One region of the Sphingomonas sp. PAMC 26617 genome, then DNA from elsewhere that is predicted to be linked to it. Evidence: riboswitches for the same ligand, from Rfam matches in the RefSeq annotation. Region 1 holds a riboswitch; the other holds the start of a gene.
What was found. Region 1 has a riboswitch for cobalamin ahead of RH91_RS06205 (TonB-dependent receptor plug domain-containing protein). Riboswitches for the same ligand answer to the same signal wherever they lie in the genome.

Region 1 (7,830 bases):
GCCGGGGCCGCCGATGCCAGCAGCGCCGCTGCCACGGGCAGGGCGAGCAAACGCCTCAAAACTCGACGCCCTTCTGCGCCGCGAACCCGGCGTTATACGGGTGCTTCACTTCGGTGAAATCGGTGATGAGGTCGGCGATCTCGAGCAGTTCGGGCTTCGCGCCGCGCCCGGTGATGCAGATGTGCTTGGTCAGCGGGCGGTCCTTCAGGAACGCGACGATGTCGGCGATCGGCAGCGTGTCGTTGCGCAGCACGATGTTGAGTTCGTCGAGGATCACGAAGTCGATCGCGGGGTCGAGGATCATCTCCTTCGACCGCTCCCACGCGGCCTTCGCAGCAGCAATGTCGAGTGCGCGGTCCTGCGTGTCCCAGGTGAAGCCTTCGCCCATCACCTCGAAGGTCGCGAGGTCGGGATGCGCCTCGAAGAAGTTGCGCTCGCCCGTCTCCCACTTGCCCTTCACATATTGCAGGATCGCGACCTTCATCCCCCAGCCGATGCTGCGGATCGCCATCCCGAACGCCGAGGAGGACTTGCCCTTGCCGTTGCCGGTGTGGACGATCAGCAGACCGCGCTCGAGCGTGCGGCGCGCCTGCATCCGTTCGCGCGCGGCGGCGATGCGCTTGCTGCGCGCATTGTGGCGGGCGAAATCCTCGGGGGTCTCGGTCATCGGGGGAACTCCTCAAGCGCGGTGGCAAGACGGACGAGGCCAGCCGCACCGCGCGGCAGGCCGATACGGAGCCGGTCGGGCTGATCGGCGAAGGGGCGGGTCAGGATCGCGTGGCGCGCAAGCGTCTCGAACAGGCGGGTTGCCGCCTTGCAGGCGATGAGCCGGAACAACGGCGCGTGGCCGATCAGGTCGAGCCCGGCGTCGCGCAGCACTTCGTCGAGCAGCGTGCCGGTCTCCGCGATCCGCGAGGCTTGCGCCTGGCGCCAGCCGTCGTCGCGATAGGCCGCCGTCCCGATCGCAACCGCGGCGGACGAGACCGGCCAGTCGCCGAGCAGCGTCCGCAAGCGCGTTGCAAGATCCTGACCGGCAACGACGAAGCCGAGCCGCACGCCGGGGAGCCCGTAGAATTTCCCGAACGACCGCAGCATGATCAGCCGGTCGCTCGCGTGCGGGCAGAGGGCGGGGGCGGGGTCGGCATAGGCTTCGTCCACGACGACGGTCATCGTCGTCGCAAGCGTGCGCAGCAGCGCGGGATCGGTGACGCGGCCATCGGGATTGGCGGGCGAGGCGAGCACCAGCAGGTCGGCGTCGTTGAGCGCGCCGCCACCTCCAACTCCCACCGTCACCCCGGGCTTGGCCCGGGGTCCACCGGGGTGCGTATCCCCTGGCCGTGGATCACGCGGCACGGTGGACCCCGGGACAGGCCCGGGGTGACGAATGGGAAGGGATGGGGCGTGACCCACTGCATCCACCGAATCCGCCGAAACCGCCACCGCACCCGGCCACGCCGCGAGATGCCCCGCATAGCCCGGCCGCACCACGCTCGGCCGTTTCGCGCCCAGTAGCGGTGCCAGCACCCGCATCGCAAGGTCGGTCCCCGGCACCGCGACGACCTGTGTCGGATCGGCCACCCCGAACGCCGCCGCCGCCGCCGCCTCGAGTGCGGCGATCGCCCCCGGCTCGGGCAGCCGCTCCCAACCCGGATCGACCCCCGCCACCGGCCACGCCCAGGGTGCGATCCCGGTCGACAGGTCGATCCAGTCCGCCCCCCCGAACGCGGCCCGCGCAGCCTCGACCCGTCCGCCGTGGGCGTGAAACAGGGCGAGGTCGCGGGGTGTCATCGGGCGGTCAATAGGTCAGCCGGATGCCGCCAAAGGCAGCGCGACCGGGTTGCCCATATTGGTAGATCGTCTGGTAGTGCGTATCGAGCACGTTCTCGATCCGGCCGTACACTTCGACCGTCCTGGTGACCGGAAAGGACGCGCGCAGGTCCGCGAGCACATAGCCGTCGAGCCGTCGCGCGTTCGCGGCATCGTCGAAACTGTCGCCGACCGAGGTCAGCGTCGCGCCGGTCGTCAGCCCGAAGGTCCAGCGATAGTCGGCGTTGACGGTGATGCTCTGGCCCGGCCGCCGCGCGAGCGTGTATCCGAACGTGGCGGAACCGGGCGAGCGATCGGTCGCGTCGAGATAGGTGTAGCTCGCGCTGACCGTCAGCGGCGCGACCGGGCGCAGCAGCAGCGTGAGTTCCACCCCCTGCGCGCGGGTCCGTGCGATATTGTCGTAAGTGCCGAACGGGCGATCGGTGCAGATCCCGGTCAATGGTCCGTCGCACGATACGAAGGTGATGAGATCGCGCGAGTTGCGGTGAAAATACGTCGCGCTTGCCTCGACCGCGCCGTCCAGCGCCTTTTGCGTGATACCGGCGTCCCAGCCGTGCGAGCGTTCCGGGGTCAGGCCGGCATTCCCATATTCGCTCTGCAGCTGGTACAGCGTCGGGGCCTTGAACCCTTCGGAATAGCTCGCACGCAGCGTGGTCGCGCCGGCGTTGGGCGAATAGACCCCGCTTCCCGAAAACGTCGTCGCACCGCCGAAGATGTTGTGGTCGTCATGCCGCACGCCGCCCGTCGCGGTCAGCCCGGCGATCGGCGTGATCGCGAGCTGGCCGTAGCCGCTGAACAACCGCGCCCGCCCGCGCGTGACCGGGCCGCCATAGCTCGACGAGGAAAAGCGCGAGACCTCGCGTTCGGCACCGAAGGTCGCGAACACCGCCTTGGTGATGTCCGCCGTCCCCTGATATTCGATCCGGTCGTTGCGGCCGATCCCGCGGAACGTCTCGGTCGGGTCGCTGTCGGGGTCGAAATTGCGGCGGTCGGTATCGGTGTGCGCATAGCCGATGCGGTTGCGCAGGCGCCCGTCGAACAGCGCGGCGTTGAGCCCGGCATAGCCGATCCATTGTTCGGAATCGCCATATTCACGCGTGTCGCCGAACGTGTAGTCGGGCGGCGGGAAGCCATCGAAATCGGTGCGGCTGTTGGTGTAGAAACCCCGCAGGTCAACCGAGACGGTGCTCGCGAGCGCGATCCCGAGGCTGCCGTTGGCGGCATAGCTGCGGAACCCGTCGCGTTCGGTGCCGGGCGCATAGGCCGAGATCCCACCGGTACTATAATACCCGCCGCCGAAGCTCGCCGACACCGGCCCGGCCTTGCCCGAGACGTTGGCGAACCCCTGCCCGGTGCCATCGCCGCCGCCCTCGGCACGTGCGATGATCGCGATGTTCTCGGTCGGCTGGCGGGTGACGAGGTTGACCACCCCGCCGATCGCCTGGCTGCCCCACAACACCGATTGCGCCCCGCGCAGCACTTCGATCCGCGCGATATTGCCGATCAGCAGGTTGCCGAAGTTGAACCCCCCGCCCGGCGCGGACGGATCGTTGAGCTTGATCCCGTCGATCAGCGCGACGGTCTGGTCGCTCTCCGCGCCGCGAATGCTGACCGAGGTCGTGGTGCCGATCCCGCCGTTGCGGACCACGGTGACGCCGGGTGTCTGGCGGAGCAGGTCGGACACGACCACCGCCTGGCGCTGCGTGATGGTGGCGGTGTCCAGAACGGTGACCGACTGGCCGACGGTATCGACAGGGCGTGCCGCGCGGTTGGCGGTGACGACGATCTCCTGCGCGGCATCGGCGGCCTTCTCCAGCCCAGTGGTGGACTGCGCGCTCTGCGCCAGCGCGGGCGCGGCAAGCGCTATGCACGGCAGCACTATCAGATAGGTACAGGTCTTCACGTGGTTCCCCTTCGCAACAGCTCATGGGACCACGCATGGCGATATGCCGGAAAACGACTTCCCGCGACGCACGACCCCAACCATGTCGTCTCGCGAGGAAACCCTCGATCGCTCGGCACTCCCCGGCCGGACGAAGGACAACCGCGACAGGCAGGTCTCCTGGCTTCCGGGTCCTCATCTTGCCCGGCCTTCCCGGATCCGGAGATCCAGTGGCGCACGAAGGAGCAAGACTCGCCGGTCACAGTTGCGGGGACAGCCCCGGATGACGAGCCTGCGCTCGCTTCCGGGTTCCCTTTTCATCCCATCTCTGGGAACCTGTCGCAGCTGCGCGTCTAGAACGCGCGTTGGACAAGGGCAAGCCGTGGCACGATCGACACTATTCCTGGGCGGCGCACGGTCGGGCAAGAGCCGGCTTGCGCAGCAGGCGGCGGAGGCGTGCGACGGACCGCTGACCTATCTTGCGACCGGGGAAGGCCGCGACGATGAGATGGCGGATCGCATCGCCCGGCACCAGGCGGATCGCGGCGCGCGGTGGCGGACGGTGGAATGCCCGCTCGCGCTCCCCGAGGCAATTGGCGCGGTCGGGGCCGGCGCGGTACTGGTCGATTGCCTGACGTTGTGGCTGTCGAACCTGATGCTGGGGGAACATGACATCGCTCGCCGCACCGCGGATCTGCTCGCCGCGATCGCCGGAACGCCGCTGCCGGTAATGATCGTGAGCAACGAGGTCGGGCTGGGGATCGTGCCCGAGCATCCGCTGGGCCGGAGGTTCCGCGACGCCGCGGGGCGGCTCAACCAGGAGGTCGCGGCGCAGGTGGACGCGTGCTATTTTGTCGCGGCGGGACTGGTGTTGCCGCTGCAACCCTTTGGCGGGACGCGCTAGACGTGATCTCGTTCTCCCGCCGGCGCAGGAGAACGAGACCGCGTCCTCAGACGCGCATCGGCATCAGGACGTACAGCGCCGCCGACTTGTCATTCTCGCGGATCAACGTCGGCGCGGCGGCATCGGCGAGGTGGACCTCGATCGTGTCGCCATCGAGCTGCCCGAGGATGTCGAGCAGATAGCGGCTGTTGAACCCGATCTCGAACCCGAGCGCGGTGTATTCGCCCGGGACTTCCTCGGCGGCGGTGCCGTTTTCGGGCGAGCTGACCGACAGGATGATCTTGTCGCGGTCGAGCGCCATCTTGACCGCGCGGGTCTTCTCGGTCGCGATCGTCGAGACGCGGTCGACGCCTTCCTCGAAGCTGCGCGGGTCGATCTTGAGGATCTTGTCGTTGCCGGTCGGGATGACGCGGCTGTAGTCCGGGAAGGTCCCGTCGATCAGCTTGGACGTCAGCAGCGCCTGCCCGAGATCGAAGCGGATCTTGGTCGGCGACATCGACACGCCGACCGAGCCGTCGATCTCGTCGAGCAGCTTGCGCAGCTCGGCGATGCACTTCCGCGGGATGATGATGTCGGGCATCGTCTCCGCGCCATCCGGCCGCGGCATGGTCACGCGCGCAAGACGGTGGCCGTCGGTTGCGGCGGCCTTGAGCACGGGGAGCGGATCCTCTGACACGTGCCAGAAGATGCCGTTCAGATAATAGCGCGTTTCCTCGGTCGAGATCGCGAAGCGCGTCTTGTCGATGATCTGCTTGAGCGTCTCGGCGGGCAGCTCGAAGCTGACCGGGAGCTCGCCCTCGGCGATCACCGGGAAATCGTCGCGCGGCAGCGTGCCGAGCTGGAACTTGGCGCGTCCCGCCATGATCGTCATCTTGCCCTCGGCCGCGCTGAGCGACACCTGGCTACCCTCGGGCAGTTTGCGTGCGATGTCGAACAAGGTGTGCGCCGACACGGTGGTCGAGCCCGGCTGGTCGACCGCGGCCGCGATCGTCTCGTTGATCTGGAGATCCAAATCGGTCGCCATCAGCTTGAGGCCACCTTCGGCGGTCGCCTCGATCAGCACGTTGGACAGGATTGGAATGGTATTGCGCCGCTCGACCACCGACTGGACGTGGCTGAGCCCCTTCAACAAGGTTGCGCGTTCGATCGTCGCCTTCATGCCGTTCCCCCGGGCCGCCGCCCCATTTTCAGCCCATTCCGGTGCGCACCGGGGGCAATTCGCCGTGTGCCTTTCCTTAAACATAAAAGGGGCCGGAGCAAGCGCCCCGACCCCTCTTTCCCGCAGCTAATCAGCCGTGGGCCGTCTCGTTTCCGGTCGTAAGCGACCGAATCAGAAGCGGAAGCCGACGCCGGCGAGAACCTGGTGACGGTCCGTGTCGACGCTGAAGTTGTTGGTGTTGGCACCATTCGCGAACTCAAGACGTGCGTTGCCGTAGTTCGAATAGCGATATTCGAGCTTGGCATAGGTGCGCGCCGTGATCGCCTGCTCGACGCCTGCGCCGACCCGGTAGCCGTCCAGCGTATAATGCTGGCCGGTGGTGACCGTGCCGTTGTTCGCGGTCAGATCGAGGCGGGCGTTGGTGTAACCGCCCTTGACGTACAGCAGCATGGTCGGCTGAAGCTTGTAGCCGACGCGCGCGCCGGCATAGAAGTCACGACCGGCCTTGACGCGGCCGTAGCCGAGCGCGGCTGCATCGACCGGGTTGTTGGTGACCTTGCTGGTCGACCCGGTGACTTCGCCTTCGACGCCGAACACGAAGCGGCCGCCGTTGTCGATGTCATAGCCGATGTCGCCGCCATAGGTCAGGCCGTCGGCACCGCGGTCGCCGCGGATGCTCGATCCGTCGGTGCTGCCGGGCTGCAGCTTGTCATAGCCGAGCAGGACGCCGGCACGCGGGCCGTTGAACGCGCGGTCGGGGGAATTGGTGGGCGGGCCGTCCTGGGCCAGTGCGGGGGCAGCCATGCCGAGGCCGAGAACGGCGGTGGCGGCGGTGAGGACGATCTTGCGCATTGGGGTAACTCCATGGTGTTCGCCCGCCGGTTCCAAATCCTTAACAGCGGGGAAGGCTCAGATAGGCGCTCGCCGAAGGCCTTGCATGAACCTCAGATAAACACGGAAAACCGTTGCTTTTGCGCCACACGGGGTTGAAGGAACGCCCATGAATTCCAACGCCCCGATACTGTCGCAAACCGCCCCGAAGTCGCCACGCGGCGGCCGCGATTACATTGCGCGGCACGGCGAAACCGTCTTCAACGCCGCAGGGCGCCTGCAGGGGGAGCACCCGCACACGCCGCTGACCCGCGCCGGTTTCGCGCAGGCGGAGGAAATGGGGCGGGTGTTGCGGCAGAAATTGGGCGCCAAGCCCGCACTGACCTTGTGGGCCTCGCCGACCGGGCGCGCATTGCAGACGCTTGCGGTGATCGCGGAGCATCTCGAGCTCGATTGGCACGGCGCACACACCGATTCGCGGCTGGTCGAGATCGGCACCGGCGACTGGGCGGGGCGCTATTATGCCGATCTCGCGGCGGAAGGGCTGAAGGTCGTGGATCGCGAGACCGGGCTGTTGCATCCCGCCCCGGGCGGCGAACACTATCCCGCGATCGCCGCACGCGTATCGGGCTGGCTCGCGGATACCGACGCCGATCCGGGCGACCGGCTCGTCATCATGCACGGCGTCTCCAGCCGGGTGCTGCGCGGGGTGATGACCGGAGGCGCGGACTTGCCGGGCTATGGCGCGCCCGCATTGCCCGGGCTGCCGCAGGGCTCGATCGTGCTGATCGAGCGCGGAGTCGAGACGCTGGTCCATCGCGGCGCGGGGCATGCGCCCGCGTGATCCGGCGGCTGCTGGCGGTGCTGGCGTTGGCCGCGCTCCCGGCGGGGGCGGGGGCGCGCGAGACGCTCGGCGTGTTCGACCGGTGGGGCGCGTTCAGCGACTCCGCGCCGGGCCGCTGCTTCGCGATCGCCGAGCCGGTGCGCGCGGGCGGCGCGTCGCGCTGGCGGCCGTTCGCGAGCATCGCGAGCTGGCCGGGGCGGGAGGCTGGAGCGGGACGGGTGCGGAACCAGCTCCACATCCGGCTGAGCCGGGAGCGCGATCGCCAGGCGCGCGTCACGCTGTCGGTCGGGGACCGCCGCTTCGACCTGACCGCGACCGCTGCCGACGCTTGGGCGCCCGATGCGCGGACCGACGCCGCGATCGTCTCGGCGATCCGCTCCAGC
Region 2 (7,830 bases), 1.6 Mb from region 1:
CCGGCCCGCCCGCGCGCCATCCCGCCGCGAACGCGCCGAGGTCGCTGTCGGAAAAGGACAGTACGACGAGATCCGCGGCATCCTGCCCCAGATCGCGCGGCGTGGCGCTCTCCTCCAGCCCGTGCGTTTCGCGGAAGACGACGTGCATGGCGGATCAGCCCGCCAGCGCTGCCTTGATTGCCGGCGGGTCGAGCCGGTTTTGCTCGGCGATCACCACCAGTTGCGTGCCGCGCGTCTCGTCGCCGCGCCACGGTCGGTCGTATTGCACGCGCACCCGCGCGCCCACCGCCTGGACGAGCAACCGCATCGGCTTGCCCGCGACCGCGGCATAGCCCTTGACGCGCAGCACGTCGCCGCCCGCCGCGAGCGTCTCGATCCGGCGCGCGAGATCGTCCGGGTCGGTGATCTCGCCCCATGCGACGACGATGCTGTCGAAGTCGTCATGCTCGTGCTCGTCCTCGCCATCGTGATGCGACGGGCGGGCAGCGATATCGTCCTCCGCCGCAGCGCCGAGCCCGAGCACGACGCGCGGGTCGACGATGCCATCGACCAGCTCGACGATCGGGAGCGGGCGCGGGGTCTCGGCGGCGATGACCGCGCGTGCGGCGGCGATTCCGACGGGCCCGGCGAGGTCGCATTTGGTGAGCAGCACCATGTCGGCGCAGGCGAGTTGATCCTCGAACACTTCGGACAACGGGGTTTCATGGTCGATGCTCGGATCGGCAGCGCGTTGCGCGTCGACCGCGGCGAGATCGGGCGCGAACCGCCCCGCGGCGACCGCCTCGGCGTCCGCCAGCGTGATCACCCCGTCGACCGTGATGCGCGAGCGGATCGCGGGCCAGTCGAACGCTTTCAGCAGCGGCTTGGGCAGGGCGAGCCCGGATGTCTCGATCAGGATATGGTCGGGCCGCGGCTCCATCGCGAGCAGCGTCTCGACGGTCGGGATGAAATCGTCCGCGACGGTGCAGCAGATGCACCCGTTGGCGAGCTCGACAATGTTCTCGGCCGGGCAATCGGGGATCGCGCAGCCCTTCAGGATGTCGCCATCGACCCCCAATGTGCCGAATTCGTTGACCACCACCGCGAGCCGCCGCCCACCGGCGTTGCGGATCAGGTGGCTGATGAGGGTCGTCTTTCCGGCGCCAAGGAAGCCGGTGACAATGGTGACGGGAACCTTCGATAGATCGGACATGCTCTTCCCCGCGGCGCGACAGCAACGAACGGAAGGGGCCGATTTCGGACGGCGCGCGACGACGGACGAGCGCCGTAAAGCCGCCCAGCCACGCACCGATGCAGCCCCAGCCGCATAGGCTCGTCGCTCAGACGGAGAACCGTGCCGCGGCCATCCCCTGGGCCAAGGCAAGAGCGACCTTATCGCCGGCAGGTCTCCTGGCTCGCGGGTCATCGCTAGAGCATCGCCTTCCCAGATCGACGGTTCGAAAACCGTCGGAGTCCAGTGGCCGCTCCCGTTGCCGGGAGCATGACGCTTTCGCTCACCGCTTACAGTTGCAGGGACAGCCGCGGATTTGGGGGAGGACCCCCGCACCGCATTCCCATTCAAGCCCCTCGCGGGGCACCGGCGCGATCAACGGGCACCGTGAAACGGCGCCCGTCGACAATCCTAGCCGAAGCCGGGCGGCTTGCCAATTCGGTAATGCGCCGCATCGCGTCAGGGAGCGTGCTTCCGCAAAAGGCGCGAGGATGCGCCGATGTCAGTCCTGCGCGGCGATCTCGCGCAACGCGCGCTCGAATGCTTCGGGCGTCTGCCCCCCCGAGATCAGGTAGCGATCGTTGATGACGACGGCAGGCACCGCGCTGATCCCGCGCGACTGCCATAGCTGCTCGGCCGTCCGGACCTCGTCCGCGAATTCGCTCGACGCAAGGATCGCGGCGGCGCGCACGGGGTCGAGCCCGGCCTGTGCGGCGGTGGCGATCAGCACGTCATGGTCGGACGGATCCTGCTGATCGGTGAAATAAGCGACGAACAACGCGTTCTTCAACGCGGCCTGCTTGCCCTCGATATGCGCCCAATGCAGCAACCGGTGGGCATCGAAGGTGTTGTAGATGCGGCTCGTCTCCAACATCTGCATCGAAAAGCCGAGTTCGGCCGCGCGATCGCGGATCATCGTGCGGCTGGCGGCCGACTGTTCGGGTGTCGAGCCGTATTTTTCGGCAACGTGTTCCCTGATATTCTGTCCATCCTTGCCCATCCCGGGGTTCAGCTCGAACGGCTGAAAAGTGATGTCGGCGCTGACCAGGTCCCCCGTGCGCGCGAGTGCTTCCTCGAGGCCGCGCAGGCCAATGATGCACCACGGGCAAGAGACATCAGAAACGAAATCGATCTTCATGGGCTTGGACACGCAACACCGTTCGATGAGAGAGGATGGCGCAAGACATAAGGATACGGGGTGGCGATTACACCTGCGCGTTGACGAAAGGCGGCAAGCCGTCCGCGCTGAGGCGTCCTGCATTCCGATTTCACGCCGCGATTCCGACGGCTGGACTGCGTCACGCCTTCACGAGCATCCGTTTCGGCCGGCGATGCTGTGCATGGGAGAAGAGCGAAAAGGTGCGATTGACGTAATTCGCCACGCCGCTGAGGCTGTCGATATCGGCCTTCACGTCCCGGACGAGCCCCGCCTCGACGAGGTGGGGCAGGCGATCCGGATCGGAGGTATCGAAACGGAGATAGACCGCGCAGATCGATTTTCTGGGACACAAACGGTCTGTGCTGAGCTGTCTGCTGACACCGTTCAGCAAGATCTTGGATACTGCGTTCCGGGAAAAATGACGGCGTGGAAGATCGGGGTGGGGCGGCACGCCCGACTGGTAGTCCTCCCGTTGGGCCGTTCCCGGCCACACTATGAACGCGAATTTAGACAACCGTCCTGCCGTTCATTGGTTTGGCGACGATGGTTGTGTTTCTGGCGTTCCGTCGCTCCACCAAAAGTATCGCGAAGAGCGTCCCTCTGCTCGCCGTGTCGATCGCGCTCAGCGCTTGCGTGCCCTCGGGGCATCTCGCGCGCACGCACGCTCCCGTGCCGGTGTTCGATCCCGTCGCGTTCTTCGCCGGACATACCGAAGGGAAAGGGCGCCTTTCGGTGATACTGCGGCATCATACGCCAACGCTCGTCGAAGGATATGGCGTTGCCCCTGGGGCTGGCCAAATCGACCTGGAGCAGGACGTTCGCGAGGGTGTCGGCAAACCTACGCACCGGACGTGGCATCTTCGTCGGATCGCGCCGGATCGATACGCGGGAACGTTGAGCGATGCCGTCGGTCCGGTGACGGGAGAGGTTACCGGTAACCGCCTGCATTTGCGGTTTGCCATGAAGCATGGATTGCACGCCCAGCAATGGCTCGACTTGCAACCGGGCGGCCAGACCGCGCGCAACCGCATGGTCGTGACGAAATTCGGCGTCCCGGTCGCCAGCGTGGACGAGACGATCGTGCGCAGGCCGTGATCCTTCCGACGCCTGCGGGCTGGCGAGCAGGCTCCGTCGATGTCGGGTGATCTCGGCATCGCTGCTGCGTTACCGGTCGCGGAGACCGGGAGGTCAACGTCCGCCTTCGCGGGGTGGGGCGCTCGGCCAAAGGCGTCGCTGCCGATGCTGCTGCGTCTGCATCTCACGTACCTTTGGCGACACAAACGCCTGTTGTCGCTCACCGCGCCCCGGTTGTTCACCGAACTGGTCCAGCAGCGCAAGCTCGTCGACCGCGATCCTCGGATGCCGGGGTTGATCGACAAGCTGACGGTAAAGCGCTTCGTCTCCGACATGCTCGGGCCAGACTGGGTGACGCCGACGCTGTGGTCGGGTGACATCCTGCCGACGACACCGCCCTGTTCCTATCCATTCGTCGTAAAATCGCGCCATGGTTGCAAACAGGTGCGGGTGGTCTGCAGCCAGGCCGACGACTGGGCCATGGTTCGCCGCTCGGCGGCGTCGTGGATGCGACGGTCCTACGGGGACTGGCTCGACGAGTGGGGATATCGCGACGTGCCGCGCGGGGTGTTGATCGAACCCTTCGTCGGCGTCGCCCCGGTGTTGCCGATCGATTACAAGCTGTACGTCTTCCACGGCAGGGTCGCGGTGATCCAGGTTCATAGCGACCGCGCGACCAATCATCGCTGGACGGTGTTCGACCGCCGCTGGAGACGGCTGTCGGGTGACGGGTTGGGCGAAGACATGCCGCAGCCGATGGCCTTGGACCGCATGATCGGAGGCGCGGAAGCCCTGGCAAGCGGCTTCGATTTCGTCCGGATCGATTTCTACGACGTAGGACGCGTGCCGCGGTTTGGCGAAATGACCTTTTACCCCGGTTCCGGGCTGGACCCGTTCGATCCGTTTTCGCTGGATGTGTCGCTCGGCCAATGCTGGCTGACGGGGGCCCCGTTCACAGGCGCACCCGTGGCGTCAGGTCCGGCCTCGCGTTCGGTGTACGAGGCCCCGTCGATGCCGTTCGGAATTTCATGAACTCGATTTTAGGGTCTTTCGGTGGGTCGCACACCGCCGCCGATCGTTATCCGGCCAGTCACAGCGCGAACGGCGTGTCATGTGGCGAGCGAGAAAAACCGTGCATCTTATAAAAGCGCTGATCGCCGAATTCCTCGGAACATTCGCACTGATCTTCATCGGTGCCGGCGCGGTGACCGTGCTCGACCCGCCGAACATAGCGGCGATCGCACTGGCGCATGGCTTCGTCATCATGGCGTTCGCCTATGCCTTTGGGAACGAGAGCAACTCCTACCTGAACCCCGCATTGACCCTCGGGGTCGTCATCGCGGGCGAGGGCAAGATCGGCGCGGCCCTGCCGGTTTTCCTGGCGCAATTCGCCGGGGGCGCAATCGGTGGCTTGGCGCTGGCCGCAATCTATGGCGTCGATGCACCGCATAGCCTGGGAATGACCACGGTCACGACCAGCCTGACTTCGGTGACAGGCGGGCTTGTGCTGGAAGGGATCGGCACGTTTTTCCTGATGACGATCGTGCTCAACACCGCGCTCCGCGGCGTTGCCGGCAAGTTCGCGCCGTTTGCGATCGGTATGACGGTCGCCTTCTGCATCATGAGCTTCGGTGCCGTTACGGGCGCTTCGATCAACCCGGCGCGCACACTGGGCCCCGCGATCGGGCTCGGCAAGTTCACCGAGGCGGTTCCCTACATGCTCGTACAATTCCTAGGTGCCGCACTGGCGGCAATCTTTTACCGGTTCGTTTTCGCCAAATCGATCGGCGACGAGAAGGACACCGCTGTCCCGGACGAGCCTGCATTCTAATTTCGCGCGACACCTCCCACCGTTGTTCAGAAGGAATGAAGCCATGCTCGATATCGAAACCGACAAGACCGACACGAAGAGCTTTGAAATGGGCGGAAAGTGCCCGTTCGGGGGAGATCGTATCGGTGGTGCGTTGGGCACGCCGCCGGCCTTGTCCGACTGGTATCCGAACCGCCTGAAGGTCGAGCAGCTCCACTCGAACGGCCCGCAGGCCAATCCGTTGGGCGACGACTTCGATTATGCCGCGGCGTTCAATGCGTTGGATTACGCGGCGCTCAAGCAGGACATCAAGGCCTTCCTGACCTCGTCCGTTGCGTGGTGGCCGTCCGATTACGGCAATTACGGCCCGCAGATGGTGCGCATGGCGTGGCACGCCGCCGGCACCTATCGCATCGCGGACGGTCGCGGCGGTGCGGGCGAAGCGCTCCAGCGGTTCGCGCCGATCAACAGCTGGTGGGACAATGGCAACACCGACAAGTCGCGGCGGCTGATCTGGCCGATCAAGCAGAAGTACGGCAGCGCGCTGTCGTGGGGCGACCTGATGGTCCTGACGGGCAATTGCGCGCTCGAGATCATGGGTTTCCCGACCTATGGCTTCGCCGGAGGTCGACAGGACGCATGGGAAGCGGATACCAGCACCTATTGGGGGCCGGAAGTGTGGGATCCGAGCGCCGCACCGTCGTCGGACAGCATGGTGACGCGCGACAAGCGCTGGCGCGGCACGAACGGCGATGCCGATTATGATCTCGAAAATCCGCTCGCCGCGACGCATCAGGCGCTGATCTACGTCAATCCCGAAGGCCCTTATGCCAATGGCGATCCGATGGGGTCGGCGCGCGACATCCGAATCGCCTTCACGCGTATGGCGATGAACGACGAGGAAACCGTCGCGCTGATCGCGGGCGGCCACGCCTTCGGCAAGAGCCACGGCATGGTCAGCGCGGATCAGGTTGGCCCGCCACCGGAAATCGCGCCGATCGAGGCGATGGGCATGGGCTGGCAGAACCCCGAAGGGACGGGCTTTGCGGAATATACCATGACCAACGGGATCGAAGGCAGCTGGACGCCCAACCCGACGCAGTGGGACAACAGCTATCTGGAAAACCTGTTCAAGTTCCAGTGGGTCCAGACCAAAAGCCCGGCCGGCGCGCTGCAATGGACCCCGTCCGACCCGGATGCGCCCAAGACCCCCGATGCGCACGTCCCGGGCCAGATGAACCCGCTGATGATGATGACCAGCGACATCGCCCTGACGGTCGATCCTGCCTACCGCGCCGTGTGCGAGAAGTTCCTGGGCGATTTCGAGGCGTTCACGCAGGCGTTCTCGAAGGCGTGGTACAAGCTGACGCACCGCGACATGGGTCCGCGCGAACGGTATCTCGGGCCGGAAAAGCGCAACGAGAACGATCTGGCGTGGCAGGACCCGATCCCGCCGCGCGACCATGACCTGATCGGGTCGGCCGACATAGCGACGTTGAAGCAGGCGATCCTGGCGTCCGGCGTCTCGACATCGGACCTCGTGTTTACCGCTTTTTCCGCCGCGGCGACGTATCGCAACAGCGACAAGCGCGGTGGCGCGAACGGCGCACGGCTGGCGCTCGCGCCGCAAAAGGACTGGGCGGTCAATCAGCGCACCGTCCCGGTCATTGCCGCTTTGCGCGGCGTAATGGCCGATTTCAACGGCAAGCAGACCGGTGACGTCAAGGTTGCACTGGCGGATCTGATCGTGCTCGGCGGCTGTGCGGCGGTCGAGAAGGCGGCCGCGGACGCGGGTATCCAGGTCGATGTTCCGTTTACGCTGGGGCGGCGCGATACGACCCAGGAGCTTACCGACATCGAGATGTTCACCTGGTTGAAGCCGGTGGTCGATGGTTTCCGCAACTATGTCGATCCGCAATACGGCCAGGTCGCGCCGGAGGTTTCGCCCGAGGCGATGTTCCTCGACAAGGCGCAGCTCCTCGCGCTGACGGCGCCGGAATGGGTGGCGCTGGTCGGGGGGCTGCGGGTGCTCGGGGGCAATCATGATGGCTCGGCCAACGGGACGTTCACCGATCGCGTCGGGGTATTGTCGAACGATTTCTTCACCGTGCTGACCAGCATGGAGTTTGAATGGAAGAAGGCGGACGACCAGGGCATGACCTTCACGCTCGATGACCGGAAAACCGGCACGCCCCGCTTCCACGCGACGCGCTGCGACCTCGTCTTCGGCGCGAACAGCCAGTTGCGTGCCGTCGCCGAAGTCTATGCCGGCCACGATGGCCACGCGCGCTTCGTCCGGGACTTCGTGAAGGTGTGGGACAAGGTGATGATGCTCGACCGGTACGACGTCTGACGGCATCGCTTCGGTAAGAGTCGAGATGGAGTCCGCCGCCCGCGGACTCCATCGTCGGTAATTATCCAGGCCAAACCATCGCGCGTCACGCTTGCGCGCTTCATGAGCGACGGCCGGGGGTGATGCGCCGCGTTCCTCGGCTTGGGACAGGATGGCGAGGGGTACGCGCGCAAGCAGACCTCATGATCGGCGCGGAGCCCTTCAGAATGTGGCCCCCACCTTGC

Region 2: linked by a shared signal. The riboswitch ahead of cobW (cobalamin biosynthesis protein CobW) and the one ahead of RH91_RS06205 (TonB-dependent receptor plug domain-containing protein) in region 1 are both predicted to bind cobalamin.

The regions. Positions count from the first base shown of each region.
Region 1 covers NZ_JH594425.1:1,421,919-1,429,748, forward strand. The annotation lists gene RH91_RS06190 (ABC transporter substrate-binding protein) at 1-59, opposite strand, end outside; gene cobO (cob(I)yrinic acid a,c-diamide adenosyltransferase) at 56-667, opposite strand; gene RH91_RS06200 (aminotransferase class I/II-fold pyridoxal phosphate-dependent enzyme) at 664-1,788, opposite strand; gene RH91_RS06205 (TonB-dependent receptor plug domain-containing protein) at 1,796-3,730, opposite strand; cobalamin riboswitch at 3,863-4,064, opposite strand; gene cobU (bifunctional adenosylcobinamide kinase/adenosylcobinamide-phosphate guanylyltransferase) at 4,092-4,613, shown strand; gene dnaN (DNA polymerase III subunit beta) at 4,660-5,772, opposite strand; gene RH91_RS06220 (outer membrane protein) at 5,944-6,624, opposite strand; gene RH91_RS06225 (histidine phosphatase family protein) at 6,773-7,447, shown strand; gene RH91_RS06230 (hypothetical protein) at 7,444-7,830, shown strand, end outside.
Region 2 covers NZ_JH594425.1:3,028,074-3,035,903, forward strand. The annotation lists gene cobN (cobaltochelatase subunit CobN) at 1-148, opposite strand, end outside; gene cobW (cobalamin biosynthesis protein CobW) at 155-1,192, opposite strand; cobalamin riboswitch at 1,363-1,596, opposite strand; gene RH91_RS13285 (DsbA family oxidoreductase) at 1,713-2,348, opposite strand; gene RH91_RS13290 (hypothetical protein) at 2,509-2,760, opposite strand; gene RH91_RS13295 (DUF3833 family protein) at 2,979-3,464, shown strand; gene RH91_RS13300 (ATP-grasp fold amidoligase family protein) at 3,609-4,475, shown strand; gene RH91_RS13305 (MIP/aquaporin family protein) at 4,576-5,274, shown strand; gene katG (catalase/peroxidase HPI) at 5,318-7,606, shown strand.